Regions from separate parts of the Tepidiforma sp. genome, predicted to be linked through region 2. Evidence: riboswitches for the same ligand, from Rfam matches in the RefSeq annotation. Region 2 holds a riboswitch; each other region holds the start of a gene.
What was found. Region 2 has a riboswitch for S-adenosylmethionine ahead of N2041_RS06005 (hypothetical protein). Riboswitches for the same ligand answer to the same signal wherever they lie in the genome.

Region 1 (3,210 bases), on a different contig from region 2:
CGCCCTCGCCGAAGGCGGCTCCCGCCGCCAGCTCGTCGCCGCCGCCGAGCGGAGCACCGCGAACCGGCGGGAAGTCGTGCTGACGGTCGATGCGCTCGTGACCGAAGGGAGCGTGCTGACCGTCTCGCGCCGGGCGTTCGACCCGCGGGCGAGCGGCAGCTTCGAGGTGCCGGTAGCTGCCGACCTCAGCCCGCTCGCCGCGCTCCTCGCCTCCAGCGCCCTCACGCCGGCCGACCCGGCCTTCTTCGACCCCCCGGAGGAGCGCGAGCCGGACCCGGCGACAGATGACCCGGCGGCGATGCGGGAAGCGCTCCGCCGGCACCTCGCCGTGCGCGGATCGGATGCCGCGACGAGCGCCGATGCCCTCGCCGTCTACGACGCCATCCCGGCGGCGACCGTCCCGTCGCCGAAGCTCCGCGCCGCGCTCGCGGCGCTGACGGGGACGTTCGCCGAGCCCGCGCTGGCCGACCTGCTCACCCCGGCGAACTGCACCGGCCAGCCGGCAGCGAGCATCGACTTCCGCGAGCCGCCGGGGATGGAGCGGCTGCTCGCGCGGGTCACCTCCACCGGCACGGGCGCGCGGGTGGTCTCCATTCACCCTTCCCTGCGCGGCGAGCGGTTCGAGCTGCTCATCCCGCTCCTCGCCCACGAGGCGGTCCATTGCGACCAGTTCGACAGCCGGGTCGAGGAGGTGGCCGCCACCGCCTTCGATACGCTCCTCTTCCTCCGGCTCGTCGCCGCGAACCCGACGCTCGCCGAAGAGCGGACGCGGCTGGCGCGGGAGCTGCGCATCGACGCCCTCGCGATGGTCAACAGCGGGGCAGTGCTGCCGGAGTCGATCGGCGTGCTGCGGTCGCCCGGCGTGGAGGCGGCGCTCCCCGGGACGAACGCGCCCTACCGCTCCTTCGCCGAGCTGGTGACAACGGCCTACCCGACGGTCACGGCGCTCCAGTCGCCGCTCGAGCCGCTCGCGGCGGCCTACATGGCGGCGCTGGCGGCCGAGACGGGCGCGGCGGCGGGCGACCCGTTCGACCTCCGCTACCTCGACGGCCTGCTGGCGCAGGCGCTGGACGGCGCGAGCCTCGTCGCCGTCATCCGGGCCTTCGGCCTCGAGCCGGCCGATTGACGCGCGATCTTGCCGCGTTAGCGTCGGCCCGTGCTAGCATGTGAGGAAATCCCGCGAACGTGGCCGCTCGTATCGAGATGGGGTTGAGGGACCGGCCCGGTGAAACCCCGGCAACCTGCCCGGCGGGTAAGGTGCCAAATCCGGCCTCCCGGGAGCATCCCGGGGGAAAGATGAGAGCGACTTCGCTCCGAAACACGGCCCACGCGGAACGAGGAGTTGCCGAGATGGTTGAGTTCCTGGGCCGAATGGTCATGCTCTAGCCCCTCACCCGAAGGGGCCTCCCGCACCGTCTTCGCCGCCCGTCCGCCCGCGCGTCAGCCGACGCCCTGCGCCCGCGCGGGCCCACGCTCCGAAGGGAGGAAGAGCATGAGCTTTGCCAAGAATCTCCGCTGCCGCGAATGCCACCGCGAATACCCGCTCGAAGCGCGCCACGTCTGCGACTTCTGCTTCGGGCCCGTCGAAGTCACCTACGACTACGACGCCATCCGGAAGGCCGTCAGCCGTGAGCGCATCGAGCGCGGGCCGGCCTCGCTCTGGCGCTACCGCGACTACCTGCCCTGCGATGCCGAATCGGCGATCGATATCGGCGCCGGGTTCACCCCCCTCATCCGGGCGAAGAACCTCGGCAAAGCGCTGGGCCTGAACAACCTCTACATCAAGAACGACACCGTGAACCCGACGTGGTCGTTCAAGGACCGCGTGGTCGCCGTGGCGAGCAGCCGCGCGCGGGAGCTGGGCTACGACAAGCTCGCCTGCGCCAGCACGGGCAACCTCGCCAACAGCGTCAGCGCCCACGCCGCCGCCGCCGGCATGGAGGCCGTCGTCTTCATCCCGCACGACCTCGAACTCGGGAAGGTGCTCGGCTCGAGCATCTACGGCCCGACACTCGTGAAGGTGCGGGGCAACTACGACGCCGTGAACCGGCTCTGCGCGGAGCTCGCCGGCGCCTACAACTGGGCGTTCGTGAACGTGAACGTGCGGCCCTACTACTCCGAAGGCTCGAAGACGCTCGGCTTCGAAGTCGCGGAGCAGCTCGGCTGGCGCGCGCCCGACCATTGCGTCGTGCCGATCGCCTCCGGCTCGCTCTTCGTGAAGATCCGGAAGGGGCTGCAGGAGCTCTGGAAGACGGGCCTCATCGATGAGCCCAAGACCCGGATGAGCGGCGCGCAGGCCGCCGGCTGCTCGCCCGTGGCGACGGCCTGGCAGGAGGGCTCGATGAACTTCCGGCCCCAGCGGCCGAACACCATCGCGAAGTCGCTCGCCATCGGCAACCCCGCCGACGGCTACTACAGCCTCGTCCAGCTGCAGGAGACCGGAGGCGCCTGCGGCAGCGTCACCGACGACGAAATCGTCGCCGGCATGAAGCTGCTGGCGGAGACGGAGGGGATCTTCGCGGAGACGGCCGGCGGCGTCACCGTCGCCTCGCTCAAGCAGCTCGCCGCGCAGGGCCGCATCCACCCGGATGAGCTGACCGTCGCCTTCATCACCGGGGCCGGGTTCAAGACGGTCGAAGCCGTCGCCGAGGCGCTCAACCCGCCGCTCGAAATCGAGGCCACGATGGAGAGCTTCGAGGCGGCGTACAATGCCCGCGTAGCGCAGGGAGTCGCGTGATGGCCGTCAAACGCGTCCGCTTCACATTTCCCGAGAACCTGATCCGCGAGCCGATCATCTACCGCCTCGGCCACGAGTTCCAGGTCATCACCAACGTCCGCATGGCCGACGTCGACGAGAAGACCGGCTGGGTCGTCCTCGAACTGGAGGGCGACCCGGACGAGATCGAGCGGAGCCTCGCCTGGGCGCAGGAGCGCGGCGTCCGCGTCGACCCGGTCACGGGCGACATCGTCGAAGGCTGAGCCCGCGCCTTCAGCACCGCGTCACGACGAACTTCGCAGAGGAAGGAACTGCCCACGTGCCTGTCAATGTCCGCATCCCGCAGCCGCTCCGCCCCCTCACGGGCAACCAGTCGACGGTAACCGCCGAGGGCCCAACGCTCGAGGCGCTCGTCGCCAACCTCGAATCCGCCTACCCTGGCATCAAGGAGCGGATGGTCGACGAAGCCGGCCAGATTCGCCGGTTCGTGAATA
Region 2 (3,210 bases):
GAAATCCGGGAACGCCGGCCGCCGCTCGGCCGCGCACCGGAGGAACGCCACATCCTCCATCATCCCCGCCCGTGCCAGCTCGGCCGTCCCCTCGTCCAGCCCCGTCAGCTCCACGTACCGCTCGAACACCTCCTCCGCGCTCATCTCGCGCACCGGTCCGCTGCGGCCCTGCACCCGGATCGGCCCGAGGAAGTCGTGCTCGGTCGCGAAATACCCGCCTTCGAAGAACACCTCGAGGTAGCGCGTGGACGGCCGGTCGTCGAGGCCGTGCCACACCGACGTCAGCGTGGTCTGGTGCCCGCCTTCGTGCTGGAAGGTCACCAGCGCCACGTCTTCGATGCCCGGGTGCCCCGGCGTCGCCTCCCGTGTGTGGCACCGCACCGCCGTAACTTCCCCGAACAGCCATCGGAAGACGTCGACGTCATGAATCGAGTGCTCGATGAGCGTCCCGCCGCCGGCCCGTTCGAAACTCCCCCGCCACGTGCTCCGGTAGTGGCCCCGGATGGGGAAGAACTGGTCGTCCCGCAAATGCGCCGTGAGCAGCGGCCCGAGCCCCGGGTCGCGCATGAGGTCCGCCAGCACGGTCAGCACCGGCGAGTACCGCAGCACGAGCCCGACCTGGTTGATGACCCCGGCCCCCTCGACCGCCGCGACCATCTCTTCGACTTCCGGCAGCGTCCGCGCGAGCGGCTTCTCGCAGAACACGTCCAGCCCCCGCCGCGCCGCTTCCCGGACGAGCGCCGGGTGCTCCGCCGTCTCTGTGCAGATGTAGACCGCCGTCAGCCCCGGGAACCCGAACAGCTCCGCCGCGTCGTCGGTCACCAGCTCCGCGCCGACGATCGCCCCGAACGCTTCCGCCCGCGCCCGGTCCCGGTCGCACACCGCGACGTAGCGCGCCTCCGCTGCCCCGGCCCGGATGGCGCCGCGCAGGTTGCGCGAGTGGAACCGGCCGATATGGCCGCAGCCGATGAGTCCAACGACGGGAACGGGCACGGGGCGTACCGCCTTCGCGAGTTTTCCGGCATTTTACGGCCGCCTTGCCCAACGCCGGGTGAACGCCCCCGCCGCCCGTGCCATGCTCGATTCGCGGCCACCGGCGGGGGGATCCACCTGGGGGCGCACGTGACTCCCCGCCGGCGGCCGTTCCCGTTGAAACGAGACCAGATGAAACGAGGCCGGAACGCCCGCCAGTGATCTTGAGCGAGACCACGCCGGCATCGGAATCACCGCGCGCCCGTTTCGGGCATGCCCCGGTTGCGCGTCCCGCCCCGCCGTCCGAAACTCAGGGTGTTCCCCGGTAGCTCAACGGTAGAGCGCGCGGCTGTTAACCGCTAGGTTCGAGGTTCGAATCCTCGCCGGGGAGCCACCGCCTGTTGGCTGCGATCGAAACGGCGCGCTCGAGCGAGCGTGCCGTTGTTCGTTGAGGCCTTGACAGCCCCCGCGCCGTCCCTATCCTTTCCCTCGAAGCGTCCCGAGCGGCAGCGCGAGCTGCCCGGCAACCTGGTAACGCCGCCAAGGTGCCACCATGACGCGGCCCCGAACGACGGGGCAACCAACGGCGGGTAACGTCTACCCGCCCCTCGAAGCCGGAGGGGCGCCGGCATCCCGAACGCCAGCCCCTCCCCCGTGAGGGGCTTTTCGCTGCCCCGGAAAGGAGTTCGCACCCGCACGTTCGCGCCCCCGGCGCAATACCCCGCGGCACCCCGCCGCAACCCCGTCCCCAATCACGAGTGGCGCGAGGGACCTGGCCCGATGACCGCCCGGCAACCCCGGGGGAAGCCCCCGGAAGGTGCCCCAGCCAGGACCGATTGGAGGTGTCCCATGCGCGAAACCCGCTCCTTCCCTGTCACCAACCGCAAGACGCTCACGGCCCCCATCTCCGGCCGCATCGAGGCCATCCACCACCAGGGCTACGCCGTCGAAGTCCGCCTCGACACCCGCAACTCCTTCCACCTCCTCTTCGAAGACGTTCAGGACATCGTCCGCGCCTTCAAGTCTGACCTCCGCGGCCGCTTCGCCGTCTTCGATGGCCGCTTCGTCCACTTCCCGGCCGAGGCGCCGGCCGCCGCCTGACGCTTCCCCAGGAACGCAGCTGGCCCGGCCAAAATGGCCGGGCCAGCGTTGCTCGCATGCCTGGTGCTGAGGCTCGGGATCGAACCGAGGACACCGGCATTTTCAGTGCCGTGCTCTACCAACTGAGCTACCTCAGCGCCGTCGCTTCATGCTAGGTTCACCCCCGCCGCCCGGTCAAGGCGTCCCCGCCCGACCGGCGCTATCATTCCCCGCCATGAGCATCCGCCCCTTCGCCATCCACGTCCCCGACGAGGTCCTCGCCGACCTCCGCGAACGCCTCGCCCGCACCCGCTGGCCCGACCAGTTCGCCGATGCCGGCTGGGACTACGGCGCGAACCTGGGCTACATCCGCCAGCTCTGCGACTACTGGGCGAACGGCTACGACTGGCGCCTCCACGAAGGCCACCTCAACCGCTACCCCGGCTTCCTCGCCGACGTCGACGGCGTCGATATCCACTTCTGGCACATCGAGAGCGGCAAGCCCGGCGCCCTCCCCCTCCTCCTCATCCACGGCTGGCCGGGCTCTATCTTCGAGTTCTACTTCATCATCGACCGCCTCGTGAACCCGGCCGCCCACGGCCACACCGACGCCGACGCCTTCGACCTCGTCATCCCGGCCCTGCCCGGCTTCGGCTTCGGCGGCAAGCCCCGCGAGCGCGGCTGGGGCATCAGCCGCATCGCCGCTGCCTTCCACACCCTCATGACGCAGGAGCTCGGCTACCAGCGTTACGGCGTCCAGGGCGGCGACTGGGGCGGCATCATCTCCGCCAAGATGGCCTCGGCCTACCCCGGGCACGTCATCGGCGCCCACCTCAACTTCCTCTTCGTCCAGCCCCCGCCGGACCTGACCGACGACGACCGCCAGCGCATCGCCGAGCGCGACGCCTTCCAGGCGAACGAAACCGGCTACTCCCTCACACAGGGCACCAAGCCCGATTCGCTCACCCTCGCCCAGTCCGATTCGCCCGCCGGCCTCGCCGCCTGGATCGTCGAAAAGTTCCACACCTGGGGCGACGTCGGCGAGGACATCGAGAAGACGTTCTCGAAGGACGTCCTCCTCACCAACCTCATGTTCTACTGGGCGCCCAACAGCATCGCCAGCGCCGCCCGCATCTATTACGAAGCGCGCCGCGACCC
Region 3 (3,210 bases), on a different contig from region 2:
ATCCCCCTCGCGCGCGAGCTCAGCCACCTGCCCGTCATCGCCGACCCTTCCCACGGCACCGGCAAAGCCTCCCTCGTCACGCCGATCGCGATGGCCGCCATCGCCGCCGGCGCCGACGGCCTCATGATCGAGGTCCACAACAACCCCGACCACGCCCTCTCCGACGGCGCCCAGTCGTTGACATACGACCGCTTCGCCGGGATGATGCGCTCGGTCGGCGCTATCGCCGCTGCAGTCGAGCGGACGCTCCCGGGGGTGTGGGCGCCTGCCAGCGCGTGATAGCGCACACGGTCGCAAGACCGCACCGGCGCCGCCTCAGCGGGGGGGCATCGCGCCGGCAGGAGCCATGGCAGAAATCTCGCTGCCCGTCTTCCAGGGGCCGCTCGACCTCCTTCTCCACCTCATCGAGAAGGACGACCTCGATATCACCGCCGTCTCCCTCGTCGCGGTGACCGACCAGTACCTCGCCGCCATCCACACCGGCGAAGGCTTCGACCCCTCCGCCCTCGCCGAATTCGTCGCCATCGGCGCCCGCCTCATCTACCTGAAGTCCCGCGCCCTCCTCCCCCGCCCGCAGGGGGAGGAGGCGCCCTCGCTCGAAGACGACGACGTCGGCCAGGAGCTCGTCGAACTCCTCCGCGAATACCGCCGCTTCCTCCAGGTCGTCGACCTCCTCGAAGCCCGCCAGGACGCCGGCCTCCGCATCTACACCCGCCTCGCCCCGCCTCCCGACCTCCCGGAAGCCTCCCCCCTCGAAGGCGTCAGTATCGAGCGCCTCCACGCTCTCATGCTCCGGCTCCTCCAGCGCAAGCCTGCCGACCCGGCGCCCCGCGCCATCCTCCCCCGCGATACCGCCATCACCCTCGCTCAGCGCCTCGAGCAGTTCCGCGACCGCCTCCGCCGCCGGGGCCGCTTCTCCTTCCGGCGCGCCATCCTCGAATGCGCGAACCGCCTCGAAGTCGTCGTCTCCTTCCTCGCCGTCCTCGAACTCCTCCGCGCCGGCGAAGCCGACGCCCTCCAGGAAACCCCCTGGGGCGATATCCAGGTCGTCGCGCTCGCCCCCGCCGCCTGACCGCACCACCGCCGCCTCCATCTTCCGCCACGCACCCCGCCCTGCTACCCTCACTGCAAGCGTCAAGAGGGCGTCCCCGCCCGGCAACCTGGTTATGCCTCCAAGGTGCCAAACCGACGCGGCCCCGCGGCACCCGCCGCCGGGCAACAAAAGGCGGGCTTGCGGGAAGGCCCGCCCCTCGCCGCCGCACCCCAGCGGCACGGGGGGATTTTTCATGCCCGCGCGAAGGCAACTCCACCACCGAAAGGGCTCCACGTGTCCGAACGCAAGCTCCTCACCTCCGAATCCGTCACCGAAGGCCACCCCGACAAAATCTGCGACCAGATCAGCGACGCCGTCCTCGATGCCCTCCTCGAACAGGACCCCGCCTCCCGCGTCGCCTGCGAAACCGCCACCACCAACGGCCTCGTCCTCGTCATGGGGGAAATCACCACCCATGGCTACGTCGATATCAACAAGCTCGTCCGCAAGACCATCGTCGATATCGGCTACGACTCCTCCGAAAAAGGCTTCGACGGCCACACCTGCGGCGTCATCACCTCCATCGCCGAGCAGTCCGCCGATATCGCCCGCGGCGTCAATAACACCGACCCCCGCTCCATCGGCGCCGGCGACCAGGGCATGATGATGGGCTTCGCCTGCAGCGAAACCCCCGAATACATGCCCCTCACCATCTCCCTCGCCCACCGGCTCACCCGCCGCCTCGCCGAAGTCCGCAAATCCGGCACCCTCCCCTGGGTCTGGCCCGACGGCAAGTCCCAGGTCACCGTCGAATACGACGAACACTGGAACCCCCTCCAGGTCGATACCGTCGTCATCTCCACCCAGCACTCCCCCGACGTCGAAGACCCCGAGTTCATCACCACCCAGGTGACGAAGCACGTCATCGAGCCCGTCGTCGGCCCGCTCCTCAGCAAGGACGTCACCATCCACGTCAACCCCACCGGCCGCTTCGTCATCGGCGGCCCCCGCGGCGATGCCGGCCTCACCGGCCGCAAGATCATCGTCGATACCTATGGCGGCGTCGCCCGCCACGGCGGCGGCGCCTTCTCGGGCAAGGACCCGACGAAGGTCGACCGCTCCGGCGCCTACGCTGCCCGCTGGGTCGCCAAGAACATCGTCGCCGCCGGCCTGGCCACCCGCTGCGAATTCATGCTCTCCTACGCCATCGGCGTCTCCGAGCCCACCTCCATCGGCATCGAAACGTTCGGCACCGGCGTCGTCCCCGATTCGGTCATCCTCGCCGCCGTCCGCCGCCTCTTCGATCTCCGCCCCGGCGCCATCATCGAGGACCTCGGCCTCCGCCGGCCGATCTACCGGCCGACCGCCGCCTACGGGCACTTCGGCCGCACCGACCTCGATCTCCCCTGGGAGGACACCTCCCGGGCTGCCGACCTCCGCGCCGCCGCCGGCCGCTGACCGCCGCGCCCGCGTGGACGCCATCCTCCTCGTCGGCGGCCAGGGCACCCGGCTGCGCCCCCTCACCGCCCGCCGCCACAAGAGCCTCGTGCCCGTCTGCAACCGGCCCGCCATCGACTACCTCTTCGCGTGGCTCGAGCGCTCCGGCATCCGCCGCGCCATCCTCGCCCTCGGCCTCGCCAACGAAGACCTCGCGGCCCGCTACCCCGCCGGCCGGCACCGCGGCCTCGAGGTCCTCCCCATCATCGAAACCGCCCGCCTCGAATCCGGCGGCGCCATCCGCAACGCCGTCGAAACCGCCGGCATCGACGACCGCTTCCTCGTCCTCAACGGCGATGTCTACCTCGATTTCGATTTCGCCGCCGCACTCCGCGCCCATGTCGATCGCGCCGCCGACCTGACCCTCGCCCTCCACGACGTCGACGACCCCTCCAGTTTCGGCGTCGCGGTCTGCGGCCCGGATGGCCTCGTCACCGGCTTCGTCGAAAAGCCGCCCCCCGGCGAGGCCCCGTCCCGCCTCGTCAACGCCGGCGCATGGATTTTCGAACGCCGCCTCGTCGACGAAATTCCCCCTGGCGCCGTCCGCGTCGAAGAGACCCTCTTCCCCTCCCTCGTCGCCCGCCGCCGGGTCGTCCTCGGCTACCGCTTCGAAGGCCACTGGGCCGACCTCGGGACGCCAGCCCGCTACCTCGCCCTCCACCACGCCCTCCTCGAAGCCG

Region 1: another riboswitch for S-adenosylmethionine. It lies ahead of thrC (threonine synthase); the one in region 2 lies ahead of N2041_RS06005 (hypothetical protein).
Region 3: another riboswitch for S-adenosylmethionine. It lies ahead of metK (methionine adenosyltransferase); the one in region 2 lies ahead of N2041_RS06005 (hypothetical protein).

Annotation. Positions count from the first base shown of each region.
Region 1 is NZ_JANZZD010000005.1:14,455-17,664, reverse strand. Features, by position in the region: gene N2041_RS04000 (hypothetical protein) at 1-1,126, shown strand, start outside; SAM riboswitch class I at 1,193-1,303, shown strand; gene thrC (threonine synthase) at 1,493-2,737, shown strand; gene N2041_RS03990 (NIL domain-containing protein) at 2,737-2,979, shown strand; gene N2041_RS03985 (ubiquitin-like small modifier protein 1) at 3,036-3,210, shown strand, end outside.
Region 2 is NZ_JANZZD010000008.1:9,963-13,172, forward strand. Features, by position in the region: gene N2041_RS05995 (Gfo/Idh/MocA family oxidoreductase) at 1-993, opposite strand, end outside; tRNA gene N2041_RS06000 (tRNA-Asn) at 1,292-1,366, shown strand; SAM-I-IV-variant riboswitch at 1,462-1,566, shown strand; SAM riboswitch class I at 1,719-1,814, shown strand; gene N2041_RS06005 (hypothetical protein) at 1,822-2,073, shown strand; tRNA gene N2041_RS06010 (tRNA-Phe) at 2,135-2,210, opposite strand; gene N2041_RS06015 (epoxide hydrolase family protein) at 2,288-3,210, shown strand, end outside.
Region 3 is NZ_JANZZD010000006.1:54,220-57,429, reverse strand. Features, by position in the region: gene aroF (3-deoxy-7-phosphoheptulonate synthase) at 1-279, shown strand, start outside; gene N2041_RS05005 (ScpA family protein) at 347-1,072, shown strand; SAM-I-IV-variant riboswitch at 1,127-1,233, shown strand; gene metK (methionine adenosyltransferase) at 1,328-2,491, shown strand; gene N2041_RS04995 (NDP-sugar synthase) at 2,505-3,210, shown strand, end outside.